3 regions of the Rhizobium sp. CNPSo 3670 genome follow, and region 2 is predicted to be linked to each of the others. Evidence: predicted binding sites of a transcription regulator. Region 2 holds the regulator's gene; each other region holds the start of a gene.

Region 1 (4,233 bases), on a different contig from region 2:
AGCGGCAGTCTCTGCCGACGCGGCTGTCTCGGTCACTTCGGCCGCAGCGTCGTTGTCGGTCGCTTCTGGCGCGGGGGTGTCGGCTGCCGTCGACGCCGCCTCGGCTGCTGATGGCTCGGAAGCAGCCTCTTCCGTCGCCGCGTCGGCATCGTCGTGATCGGCTTTTTCTACCGCTTCTTCCCCGGACATTTCCGCGGAGGCGGCAGGGGCTGAAGCTGCGTCCTGCGCCGCAAGATGGGCCGACGCCTCTTCCGCCTTCACGGCATCGGCGCGATAGCCGAGGCCCTTGAGGATCTCTTCCATGTCCTCGAGCGTTGCCCCGAGAATCGACAGCATCGCCGTCGTCGTCGTGAAACGGCGACCGTCATAGGCGCCTTCCGGACGATTGTTCTGACCGGGCTTCCATTGCAGCAGCGGACGGATGATATCGGCAAGCCGCTCCAGAATGTCGATGCGCACGGCGCGCTTGCCGAGGAAACGGAAGCCGGCGAGCTTGTAGAACATCCGCTCGAAGCTCGGATCGGTGACAACGGAGGTGCGGCCAGCGGCAAGCACGGGAATGAGATCGCCATAGCCCGGCTTGTCGAGACCGTAGTTCTTCAACGCCCAGAGCAGCGTGATCAGTTCGGCCGGTGCCGGCTTCAGAAGGGCCGGAACGAAGATATGATAGGCCCCGAAACGCACGCCGTAGCGGCGCATGGAGGCGCGAGCCTCCTGATCCAGCGACTTCACTTCTTCGGTGACGTCGCGGCGGAAGAGCACGCCGAGATTTTCGACCAGCTGGAAGGCAAGACCCTTGGCAAGACCCTGCAGGTCTTCGGCGCGCGACAGATCGTCCAGAGGCTTCAACACCGTGCTGATGTGATGATTGACGAAACGTTCGATGCGGGCGGCGACGTGATCGCGGGCATTGCCCGTCAACTGCTCGTCGGCGAGCAGGATCACGCGCGGCCGCATGACGTGATCGCTGCCGGAAAGCCGCGCCACCGGGTCGCCGAGCCAACGGATCAATCCATCCGAACCGATCGCCAGATCGCTGTTACCCGCGGCATGCAGCCGGGCTGCACGGGCCTCGAACTCGAGCGCCAGCGCCTTCTGCGACGCAGCCTGAACCGCCTTGGCATCCGGTCCATCCGTTCCCGCCACCGGCGTGAAACGGAATCCGCTCAACTGCCCTACATGATGTCCTTCAACGAAGACATCGCCATTCACACTGATTTCAGCTTCCAGCATCGCATTCTCTCTCAGGCGCTTCATGAGCACAGATGTCCTGCGATCAACAAAGCGTTTCGTCAACCTTTCATGTAACGCATCGGACAATCGATCTTCGATTTCCCGCGTCTTTTCCTGCCAATGTGTCGGATCGGCAAGCCAGCCGGGCCGATTCGAAACGTAGGTCCAGGTCCTTATCTGCGCGATTCGCGCCGAAAGCGTGTCAATTTCCCCATCAGTTCGATCCGAGCGATGAACCTGCTCCGCAAGAAACTGCTCGTTCACCGTGCCATAGCGCACGAGATCGGAAAAGAGGGTCGAAATAAGATCGGCATGTTGGGCCGGAGTGATACGCCGGTAATCGGGCAGCGCGCAAGCCTCCCAGAGTTTTTCGACGCGGGCCGGCCTGTCGGCGAGGTCCATTACCTCGGGGTAGCGCGAAAGCTGCTCGAGCGCCTGCTGGTCGACCGCCGGCAGCGCCCGCGTCAGCCCGGGCACGCGCGGCCCGGCCTCCAGGCTGGCGCGCAGCGACTGAATTGAGGAGAAGTCCATCTCCGTCGTGCGCCACTGCAGAACCTTGACGTTGTCGAATTCATGTCCCTCGATGCGCTGCACCAGTTCCTCGTCGAAAGGCGAGACCTGTCCCGTGACGCCGAAGGTGCCGTCCCGCACGTGCCGCCCGGCGCGGCCGGCGATCTGGCCGAGTTCGGCCGGATTGAGGTTGCGGAACTGATAGCCGTCGAATTTCCGGTCCTGGGCGAAGGCGACGTGATCGACGTCGAGGTTGAGGCCCATGCCGATCGCATCGGTCGCCACCAGATATTCGACGTCGCCCGCCTGATAGAGCGCGACCTGCGCATTGCGGGTGCGGGGGCTCAGCGCCCCCAGCACGACTGCCGCACCGCCGCGCTGCCGGCGGATCAGTTCGGCGATGGCATAGACCTCGTCGGCGGAAAAGGCGACGATGGCGGAGCGCTGCGGCAGCCGGGTGATCTTCTTCTGCCCGGCGTAAAGGAGATGCGAAAGCCGCGGCCGCTCGACGATGGTGATACCTGGCAGGATATGCTGCAGGATCGGCCGCATCGTCCCTGCACCCAGCAACAGCGTTTCATCGCGGCCGCGAAGATGCAGGATGCGGTCGGTAAAGATATGGCCACGCTCGAGATCGCCTGCGAGCTGTACCTCGTCGATCGCGACAAAGGCGGCTTTGGTCTCCCGCGGCATCGCCTCGACAGTGCAGACGGAAAAACGCGCAGTGGGCGGCGAAATCTTTTCTTCGCCGGTGACCAGCGCCACGTTCTGCAAGCCGACCTTCTCCACCACCCGCGTATAGACTTCGCGGGCCAGGAGCCTGAGCGGCAGGCCGATTACGCCGGTCCCGTGTGCGACCATGCGCTCGATGGCATAATGGGTCTTGCCGGTATTGGTTGGTCCAAGCACCGCGGTCACACCGCGCCCGCTCAGAATCATCGGCTGCGAAGTCAGAGTCATGGTCCATGCAAGTGAGGCAGACGCGCCCCGGGAAAAATTTTGCCATCTCGATGGAGGCACAGAACACATGGACAGCTACCGCCGCAAACGCAAGGGCAGATTTCAAAATGCGTCGGGGATTGCGACTTTTGCGAGTCGTCTCGACGGTGCGTATTTCCAATTCGGAACAGCGTGAGAACGAATCAGAGACGAATCGCTGACTCCTATTGATTCAGCTTTTGTTCACGGCTAAGTATTGATTTTGAATCACTTTTTCCTACTAAATGCTGAATCGCGGAACTCTCTCCTATTGGTATTTTGTGACCGTGCCGGAGGTCTGGCATAAGCTTTCTGCCAAGTGAAAAATGCGTCGAAATTAACGTCTCGATCAAATCCGGAACAAATCAGAGACGAATCGCCGACTGCTCGGCTTTCCCCTTTCGTTCACGGCCATATCTGGTGGCGTCGCCATGTTCTGCCGCTAGATGCGGGGCAGGCGGCGAGGTCTCGTCACGTCGGTGTTAATCTTCCGGCGAGCAAATTCACACAGCGTTAAGCCGGACCCGCTTGCCCGGTGGGGTCGATCAAAAACGGAACGAATCACCGACGAATCGGAGACATCGAGACCTTCCTGCTTTGTTCACCGCAACATATTGTATTTAAATGCTTTTTAAACCATACGGACGGTTTGTGAGGGGTGACGGATCACAAACCATGAATCGCCTTGCGTGCTAATTTACGCGCCCAACCGGGAACAAAAATCGCCAATGCGTGTTTCTTGTCCATCCAGATTGCGGATGAAATGAAGGAAAAACACCATGCTTGGCACGATACTTCTCGTTATCCTCATTCTGCTCTTGATCGGAGCTCTGCCAAACTGGGGTTATAGCCGTGGCTGGGGCTATGGACCTTCCGGCGGTTTGGGGCTAGTTCTCGTCATTATCATTATCCTTGTACTAATGGGCCGCATTTAAAGCCCGACAACTTGGGGAGTTACGACATGATGAAGAAGATTGTTCTTATCGGCGCGCTCGTGGGCGCTCTCGCATCCTGCACGGCGACCGAACAGGGCACGGCGATCGGCGCCGGCACCGGTGCGGTCATCGGCGGCGCGGTCACCAACAGCTGGGGTGGTGCCGCTGTCGGCGCGGTTGCCGGCGGTCTGACCGGCGCCCTCATCGGCCAGTCGGTCGAACGCCGCGGCTACTGCATCTATCGCGACCGCTACGGCCGCCGCTACGAGGCTCGTTGCCGCTACTGACCGACAAGTCATATCGGACTCCCAACGGGCGCTTCGGCGCCCGTTTTCTTTGCCGGCGCGTTCGTCAATGTGACGTTGACGAACGGTCGTGAAAGTCAAATCTACTGGCGCCCACTAGCTTGGCGCATATTTCCTTCGTGAGCGCAGGGCAGGTACCATTGCCCGAGGCGCTGAAAGGAATATTTGCATGGACCAGATTGTCCTGAATTCCACCGTCGCCATTCTCGTTGCCGCGGCTTTGCTGAGATCCGCGGTCTCAGCTCTTCGCAGCGGAGATCGCTCGCCGCAGC
Region 2 (4,233 bases):
CGCATCGAAGGCAAGCAACTTCTCGAGCAGTCGCGGCATGTCCTTGAGATAGACCATGTTCGGCCCGTCGGACGGTGCATTGTCGGGATCCTGATGGGTTTCGACGAAGACGCCGGCAATTCCCGTCGCCACTGCCGCGCGCGCCAGCGTTTCCACGAACTCGCGCTGGCCGCCGGAGGAATCGCCCTGCCCGCCCGGCTGCGCCACGGAATGGGTGGCGTCAAAAATGACGGGAGCCCCCATCGCCGCCATGATCGGCAGCGAACGCATGTCGGAAACCAGCGTATTGTAACCGAAGGAGGCACCGCGCTCGCACAAGAGCACATTCGGATTGCCGCTGGCGTTGAGCTTCTTCAGAACGTTCTTCATATCCCAAGGGGCGAGGAACTGGCCCTTCTTGACATTGACGGCGCGGCCGGTCCTAGCGGCGGCGATCAGAAGGTCGGTCTGACGGCAGAGGAAGGCCGGGATCTGCAGGACATCAACCACCTTGGCCACCTCGGCGCATTGCTCGGCCGTATGGACGTCGGTTACGACGGGAAAGCCGAATTCCTTCTTGAGGTCGGCAAAGACCTCCATGCCCTTTTCCAGGCCGATGCCGCGTTCAGCCGAGAGCGAGGTACGGTTCGCCTTGTCGAAGGAGCTCTTGTAGACGAGGCCAATGCCGAGCTTGCCGCAAAGCTCCTTCAGCGTGCCGGCGACCATGAAGGCGTGATCCCGGCTCTCCATTTGGCATGGACCGGCGATCAGCGACAAGCGGCCAGTATTGGAAAAAGTGACCTGGCCTTCGCCTTCGCCGATCCTGACTTCGGAATTCGTGTCGGTGCTCATCGTGTTTCCTCGAAGGCGAAGAGCGCACCCTGCCCGGGCGTGGGCTTCACCAGAATGCGATTGTTCTTGCGTGTGAATGTGATCCCGTTAGCACCCAAATGCGCTTCTGTCACGGCAAGATCGATGACGGTGAAGAGGATTGCCCGCCCCCGCAGGCCGCGATCGGCTGATGAGACAGCGGTTTCGAAATAGGCCTCCAGCCCTTCCGGCGTCATCAAGCTGATCTTTGCATTCGATGCCGCGATATTCATGCCGAAACCGGTTTTCTCCACCGCCGCCTGCCCAATCGCGAGCCCGACGAAGGCGGCGAATGCCGCCGGGTCCGGTGCACAAAGTGCGATCTCGGCAATGCCGATCACGCCATTGGCGTGCGTCTCCAGCGCGGCGCGATCTGTAGGGAACGAATTGATGCGCTGGCAAGTAAAGAGAAAGAAATCGGGGGCGCGCAAATCAGCTGCAAAGGCCAGCTTAAAGCTGCCGACGCTCTCCGAACCGTCCGGCATCCGCATCGGCCGGCTGAACTGCAACATCTCACCGGCGCTCGCGCCGTTGCTGACGAAGCGCTTATGATCGAGGTCGGCATCCTCGCTGAGGAAGGCCAGCGCAGAAAGTCCCTCCTCGCCGCAGCGGAAACGGAAGGCGCGATTGCGGGCGATGAAGACGTTGCCCTGGCGGGCTGCTGCCTCGCTCTCGTCGACACTCGCCACGCCAAGCGGCTCCAGATAGGTCTTGTCGGCGAAAAAGACGCAGGCATTCTCCGTTCCGAAGGGATGGCCCCCATCGGCGGCGACGGTGAAACCGAGCTTGCCGAGCCTTTCACGCGCCAGATCGATATTGACCACGGGCAGCACGACATGATCCAGCGGGTGCGACCTGGCGGAACGCGCGTTCATGAATATCCCTCCTGAAACCGGCAAGAGATGTGCGACAGCATCTCCCTCAATGCAAGACATGTGCGCCAATCCAGCAAATGAAAATAAAAATCTCCGCGAGTTGACGTGAACTTTTACGGAAATTTAGCTACTTGCGGAACACATATGGAACATATAGTGTCCGTTCTGGATTTGTTTCAATCACGGGGTCTGACGTCGATGCTCACGCGCAAACAACAGGAGCTTCTCCTTTTCATCCATGAGCGCATGAAGGAATCCGGCGTTCCTCCCTCTTTCGACGAAATGAAGGATGCCCTGGATCTCGCCTCGAAATCCGGCATTCACCGCCTGATCACGGCGCTTGAGGAACGCGGCTTCATTCGCCGCCTACCGAACCGCGCCCGGGCGCTCGAGGTGATCAAGCTTCCGGAGGCCTATAACCCCAGTCTTCAGCGTCGCGGTTTTTCGCCGAGCGTCATCGAGGGCAGCCTCGGCAAGCCCCAGCCGGTCGCCGCCCCCGCTGCGCCAAAGCCGATCGCCGACAATGGCAATTCCGTCTCCGTGCCGGTCATGGGACGTATCGCCGCCGGCGTTCCGATCTCGGCGATCCAGAACAACACCCACGACATCGTCGTTCCCGCAGATATGCTCGGCTCCGGTGAGCACTATGCGCTGGAGGTCAAAGGCGATTCGATGATCGACGCCGGCATCTTCGACGGCGACACCGTGATCATTCGCAACGGCAGTACCGCCAGTCCCGGCGATATCGTCGTTGCCCTCGTCGATGACGAGGAAGCAACGCTGAAGCGTTTCCGCCGCAAGGGCGCCTCGATCGCGCTCGAGGCCGCCAACCCGGCTTATGAGACCCGCATCTTCGGGCCCGACCGCGTGAAGGTGCAGGGTAAGCTCGTCGGCCTCATCCGTCGCTATCACTGACGCCGGATGGGCTGGAATCGGTAAAACGATCATTGCGCCAATCATAGGCGCGATGGCGCATCCATGGTCGCGACAAAGCATCGAAGGCGGTGGTGACCTCCAGGGCGGCATCGGCGAAACGCAATTCGAGCGAGCCGGTCCTACGCAGCGTCTCGCCGGTGAAAAGCGTGCCACCTGAACGGCAGCGGTTGAAACGCAGACGGACCGACGTCACGACGATATCGGCCGTATCGCAGGCCGGGCCGAGATAGGCGGCATTGTCGATAACGGTGACGATATGGCCATTGCCAAGTCTTGATGTGCACCAAGCCTTCTTGACGCAGGAAAAACGGTTTGCTTCACCGCCTGCTGCGGCTACCCGCATCGCCGCACTCGCTTCGTTCTGCTGATCGCGGGAAAGCCCGACACGGCGGCCTTCTCCTTCCGGCGGGATGGCCGGACCATCCAGCATCGTCGGCGGATCATGTGTCGGCAGCACCAGCGCTCTCTGCCACTGGTCGAATATGAAATCCGGCGGGTTTTCACGGTTGGAAGCTATTGCCTCAGCCGCGACGACCGCAACCAGACTGCCATCCTCCGAAATCACCAGATCCGGCGGCCGGGGGACCGGCAGAAGCAGCACGATGAGCGTCGAGATGGCGATGATCGATGTGCCGACGTGGCGCAGCCGAGTTCGCAGTAGCGTCAGCAGCAGAAAGCCTGCCACCGCCACTGCGAAATACCAGCCGGGCAAGCGGCCGATGCCGATATCACCGCCCCAGCCGGACACCGTCTTGGCAACCGCAATCACCAGATCGAGGCCGAATCCGACGACCTTCCAGAGCGGAGCGTCCAGACCGAAAGGCATGAGCAACATCGCCAACAATCCGGCCGGCATGACGATGAAGGAGATAATCGGCATCGTCGCAAGGTTTGCCGGCAGGCCGTAAGCCGTCAGGCGATGAAAATGCTCGATCGAAAACAATGCGGTGGAAAAGCCGCCGATCAGCGAGGTCAGGAAGACGCCGCCGAAGAAACCGGCGACGGCAGCCACCGGCCTCATGATCGGCAGTTTCAGAAAAGCGTTTTCGCGGACACGCCTGTCCTTCCACAACTGATAGCCCGATACCAAGGCCAATGTGGCGGCAAAGGACATCTGAAAGCTCGGTCCCAATACTTCCGAAGGTGAAATGGCGATGATGATGAGCGCGGAGAGAACGACATTGCGCAGGCTGATCGACGGCCTGTCGAAGAAGACGGCAATCAGCATGATGGCCATCATGATAAAGGCGCGCTCGGCCGAAACCCCGAAACCGGAGATCAGGTAATAGGCGGTGACGGCGATGAGCGCGCCGGCAGCGGCGATCTTCTTTGTCGGATAGGCTTGGGCGACGCCGGGAAAGAGGCTGAGCAGCATCCGAAAGCCGACGAAGAAGATGCCGGCCGACAGCGCCATGTTGAGGCCCGAGATCGCGACGATATGGGCAAGGCCGGACTGGCGCAGCGCCTCCGTCGTCGCGTGCGATATGGCGCGCCGTTCATCCGTCACCAGGGCAGCGGCAAAGGCGCCGGTATCACCGGGCAGGATCGATCTTATGCGGTCGCCGATGCTGCT
Region 3 (4,233 bases), 130 kb from region 2:
GCCCTTCTTCGGCTTGCGGCGCTCATGGGGAACGGGCACGCCGAGCTCGCCGGAGAGATATTTGCCGGTCAGCGACTTCGGATTGTCCATGATATCCTGCGGCGTGCCGTGGGCGATGACCTGGCCGCCGTGAATGCCGGCCGCCGGGCCGATATCGACGACGTCGTCGGCCGTCATGATCGCGTCCTCGTCATGTTCGACGACGATCACCGTGTTGCCGATATCGCGCAGGTGCTTCAGCGTGTCGAGCAGTCGGGCATTGTCGCGCTGATGCAGGCCGATCGACGGCTCGTCGAGCACATAGAGCACACCCGTCAGGCCCGAGCCGATCTGCGAGGCGAGCCGAATGCGCTGGCTCTCGCCGCCCGACAGCGTGCCCGAATTGCGCGAAAGGCTGAGATATTCCAGGCCGACATCGTTGAGGAACCGGAGGCGGTCGCGGATTTCCTTGAGGATGCGGACCGCAATCTCGTTCTGCTTGGCGTTGAAGCTCGCCGGCAGCGCCTCGAACCAGTCGCGGGCGACGCGGATCGACATGCCGGTCACTTCACCGATATGCAGCCTGTCGATCTTCACCGCCAAGGCCTCCGGCTTCAGGCGGAAGCCGTTGCAGGAAGGGCAGGGAGCGGTCGACATGAAGCGCTCGATATCTTCGCGCGCCCAGGCGGAATCCGTCTCCTTCCAGCGGCGCTCGAGATTGGTGACGATGCCTTCGAAATTCTTGTGCGTCGTATAGGAACGGGCGCCGTCGGCGTAGTGGAACTCGATCTTGTCGTCCGTGCCGTTGAGGATGACGTCCTTGGCCTCGTCGGACAGGTCGTTCCAGCGGGTGCCGAGCTTGAAGCCGTAATGTTTGCCGAGCGCTTCCAGCGTCTGGTTATAATAGGGCGAGGTCGACTTGGCCCAGGGCGCGATCGCCCCGTCGCGCAGCGTCCGCTCCGGTTCGGGCACGATCAGGTCGGGATCAATCTTCTGCTGGGCGCCGAGACCGTCGCAGGTCGGGCAGGCGCCGAAGGGGTTGTTGAAGGAGAAGAGCCTGGGTTCGATTTCCGGGATGGTGAAGCCCGAGACCGGGCAGGCGAATTTTTCCGAAAACAGCACGCGCTCATGCGTCTCGTTCAGCGACTTGTTGGCCGAACCGCCGGCCGAAGTCTCCTCCGGCGGCAGCGGCTTGTCGGCGAATTCGGCGATCGCCAGCCCGTCGGCGAGTTTCAGGCAGGTTTCAAGGCTGTCGGCCAGGCGTGCCGACACATCCGGGCGCACGACGATACGGTCGACCACCACGTCGATGTCGTGCTTGTATTTCTTGTCGAGAACAGGCGCCTCGGCGATCTCGTAAAACTGCCCGTCAACCTTGACGCGCTGGAAGCCCTTCTTCATCAGCTCCGCCATTTCCTTCTTGTATTCGCCCTTGCGGCCGCGCACGAGCGGCGCGAGAATGTAAAGGCGCGTGCCCTCGCCGAAAGCGAGGATGCGGTCGACCATCTGGCTGACGGTCTGGCTCTCGATCGGCAGGCCGGTCGCCGGCGAATAGGGAACGCCAACGCGGGCAAAGAGCAGGCGCATGTAGTCGTAGATCTCGGTGACGGTGCCGACCGTCGAGCGCGGGTTGCGCGAGGTGGTCTTCTGCTCGATCGAAATGGCAGGCGACAGCCCGTCGATCTGGTCGACATCGGGCTTCTGCATCATTTCGAGGAATTGCCGGGCATAGGCCGACAGACTCTCGACATAGCGCCGCTGGCCCTCGGCATAGATCGTGTCGAAGGCGAGCGAGGATTTGCCCGAGCCTGAAAGACCGGTCATGACGATCAGCTTGTTGCGCGGCAGATCGAGATCGATGCTTTTTAGATTGTGCTCGCGCGCGCCACGGATGGAGATCGTCTTCAGTTCGCTCATCGTCTCTGCTTTGGTTTTCTGGATAACAGCCCTTATTTAGTGATGCCGACGGGCGAGTCGAGGCTGAATATCCTGGATGGCTCAAGGTTTTCGATTCTGTTGACAGGATCATACGGATAAACTAGAACAAATAAAGAACAAAATTCCTGATGGATGCATGCGGCTTTCTGATGGGATTAATTGTGGATTAAACACCGTTCGCGCGCATCTGCGGTCTCTATGGTTTAAGGTGCGCTGATCGATCAACGCCGCCGGGCAGGGCGGCAGGCAGGGTGAGAAGCATGGCTGGTAGCGTAAACAAGGTAATTCTGGTTGGAAACGTGGGTGCAGACCCCGAAATCCGCCGCACTCAGGATGGCCGGCCGATCGCCAACCTCCGTATCGCGACCTCGGAAACCTGGCGCGACCGCAATTCCGGCGAGCGCCGCGAGAAGACCGAATGGCACACCGTCGTCGTCTTCAACGAAGGCCTTTGCAAGGTCGTCGAGCAATATGTGAAGAAGGGCGCCAAGCTCTACATCGAAGGCCAGCTGCAGACCCGCAAATGGCAGGATCAGCAGGGCCAGGATCGCTATTCGACGGAAGTGGTGCTGCAGGGCTTCAATTCGACGCTGACGATGCTCGACGGCCGCGGCGACGGCGGCGGCGCAAGCTCCGGCTTCGGCGGCGGCCGTGGCGGCAGCAGCAGCAATGATTACGGCGACGATTACGGCGCCCCGGCTCCCTCTTCATCGCCGAGCCGCGGCGGTGGCGGCGGCAACTTCTCGCGCGATCTCGACGACGACATCCCGTTCTGATCGGCCGCCTACTCTCGCTTTATGAGAGCATGATGTCCTGGGCGGGCGTCATGCTCTTTTTCTTTGATGCCAGGGCAGATGGTCTAAACGGATCGCGCGGTGCATCTGCCGCGCTTTTTATCGAGGCGTCGCGCTGATGAGGTTGAGCGCGGCTTTCGCGCCGTCGACGACGAACTGCACCGCAAGGGCTGCGAGGATAACGCCGAGCAGGCGGGTCAAAATCGCCCGGCCGGTGACGCCGAGGAAACGGTCAAGCCTTTCGGCGACGAGCAGCATGAGGAAGGTCAGCAGCAGATTGGCGGCGATGACGGCGATCAGCTGCGCTTTTTCGATCGTCGTCGGCAGCGTGCCCGCAAGCAGGATCGTCGCCGAGATCGCGCCGGGGCCGGCGATCAGGGGAAGGGCGAGGGGAAAGACGGCGATATTTTCGATATGATCCTTGGTGACGGCCGCCTCGGAGGCCTTCTCCTTGCGTTCCTGCCGCCTTTCGAAAACCATCTCGAAGGCGATCCAGAAGAGCAGCAGTCCGCCGGCGATGCGGAAGGCGCCGATGGAGATCCCGAGCACGCCGAGCACGCTTGAGCCGAACAGGGCGAAGACGGCGAGGATGATGAAGGCGATGGTCGAGCCGCGCAGCGCTACCTGGGTACGCTCGGTCCGGCTCATGCCTGCCGTCAGTCCCAGGAAGATCGGCGCGAGCCCTGGCGGATCGATGGTGACGATGAGCGTTGTGAAGGCGTTGATCAGTTGGTCGGCGCTTGCCATCGTCTCTCCCGAACCCCATATGAATGCCGGGGTTTTCATGATTGTGAAGCGGGGATTCCGATTTGGCAAACATCCAGCGGCGTATTGCCCGATCCGGCCGCGAAAGTTATGTGTTTTACCCTCTTTAAGCCGCAAAAGCCTGTTCAAAACGCGCTCAGAAATTGGCGCGGGAACAGGCTTTCCGCTATAAATCTTCAAGTGATTCTAGAAGAGATCGTGATCTGTTTTGACTGAGCAAACACCCCCCGGCGGCGGGAAGCTCCCGCCAGGCATCGAGCCCATCTCCATCATGGAGGAAATGCAGCGGTCGTATCTCGATTACGCCATGAGCGTCATCGTCAGCCGCGCGTTGCCCGATGTGCGCGACGGCCTGAAGCCCGTGCACCGGCGCATCCTCTACGGCATGTCCGAGCTCGGCATCGACTGGAACAAGAAATACGTCAAATGCGCCCGCGTCACCGGCGACGTGATGGGTAAATACCATCCGCACGGCAACGCCGCGATCTATGACGCGCTCGCCCGCATGGCGCAGCCGTGGTCGCTGCGCCTGCCGCTGATCGACGGTCAGGGCAATTTCGGCTCGGTCGACGGCGATCCGCCGGCGGCCGAACGATACACCGAGTGCCGTCTGGAAAAGGCTGCCCATTCGCTGCTCGACGATCTCGACAAGGAAACCGTCGACTTCCGCGACAACTATGACGGCACGCTGTCTGAGCCGGTCGTTGTTCCCGCCAAGTTCCCGAACCTGCTCGTCAACGGCGCCGGCGGCATCGCT

The links. Region 2 encodes LexA, which represses DNA repair genes until DNA is damaged. Its sites were predicted from a motif close to TGTTCNNNNTGTGTTCNG; they were not measured.
Region 1: AC13QO_RS26820 (helicase-related protein) is a predicted target of LexA. The motif match lies at 2,866-2,883, and genes of this name have one in related genera.
Region 3: uvrA (excinuclease ABC subunit UvrA) is a predicted target of LexA. The motif match lies at 2,019-2,036, and genes of this name have one in related genera.

Annotation. Positions count from the first base shown of each region.
Region 1 is NZ_JBXSOL010000042.1:5,549-9,781, forward strand. Features, by position in the region: gene AC13QO_RS26820 (helicase-related protein) at 1-2,703, opposite strand, end outside; gene AC13QO_RS26825 (DUF3309 family protein) at 3,501-3,656, shown strand; gene AC13QO_RS26830 (YMGG-like glycine zipper-containing protein) at 3,683-3,943, shown strand.
Region 2 is NZ_JBXSOL010000011.1:40,633-44,865, reverse strand. Features, by position in the region: gene kdsA (3-deoxy-8-phosphooctulonate synthase) at 1-831, opposite strand, end outside; gene AC13QO_RS13530 (VOC family protein) at 828-1,724, opposite strand; gene lexA (transcriptional repressor LexA) at 1,923-2,639, shown strand; gene AC13QO_RS13520 (ComEC/Rec2 family competence protein) at 2,620-4,233, opposite strand, start outside.
Region 3 is NZ_JBXSOL010000011.1:172,221-176,453, forward strand. Features, by position in the region: gene uvrA (excinuclease ABC subunit UvrA) at 1-1,896, opposite strand, end outside; gene AC13QO_RS14175 (single-stranded DNA-binding protein) at 2,178-2,693, shown strand; gene AC13QO_RS14180 (MarC family protein) at 2,811-3,458, opposite strand; gene gyrA (DNA gyrase subunit A) at 3,685-4,233, shown strand, end outside.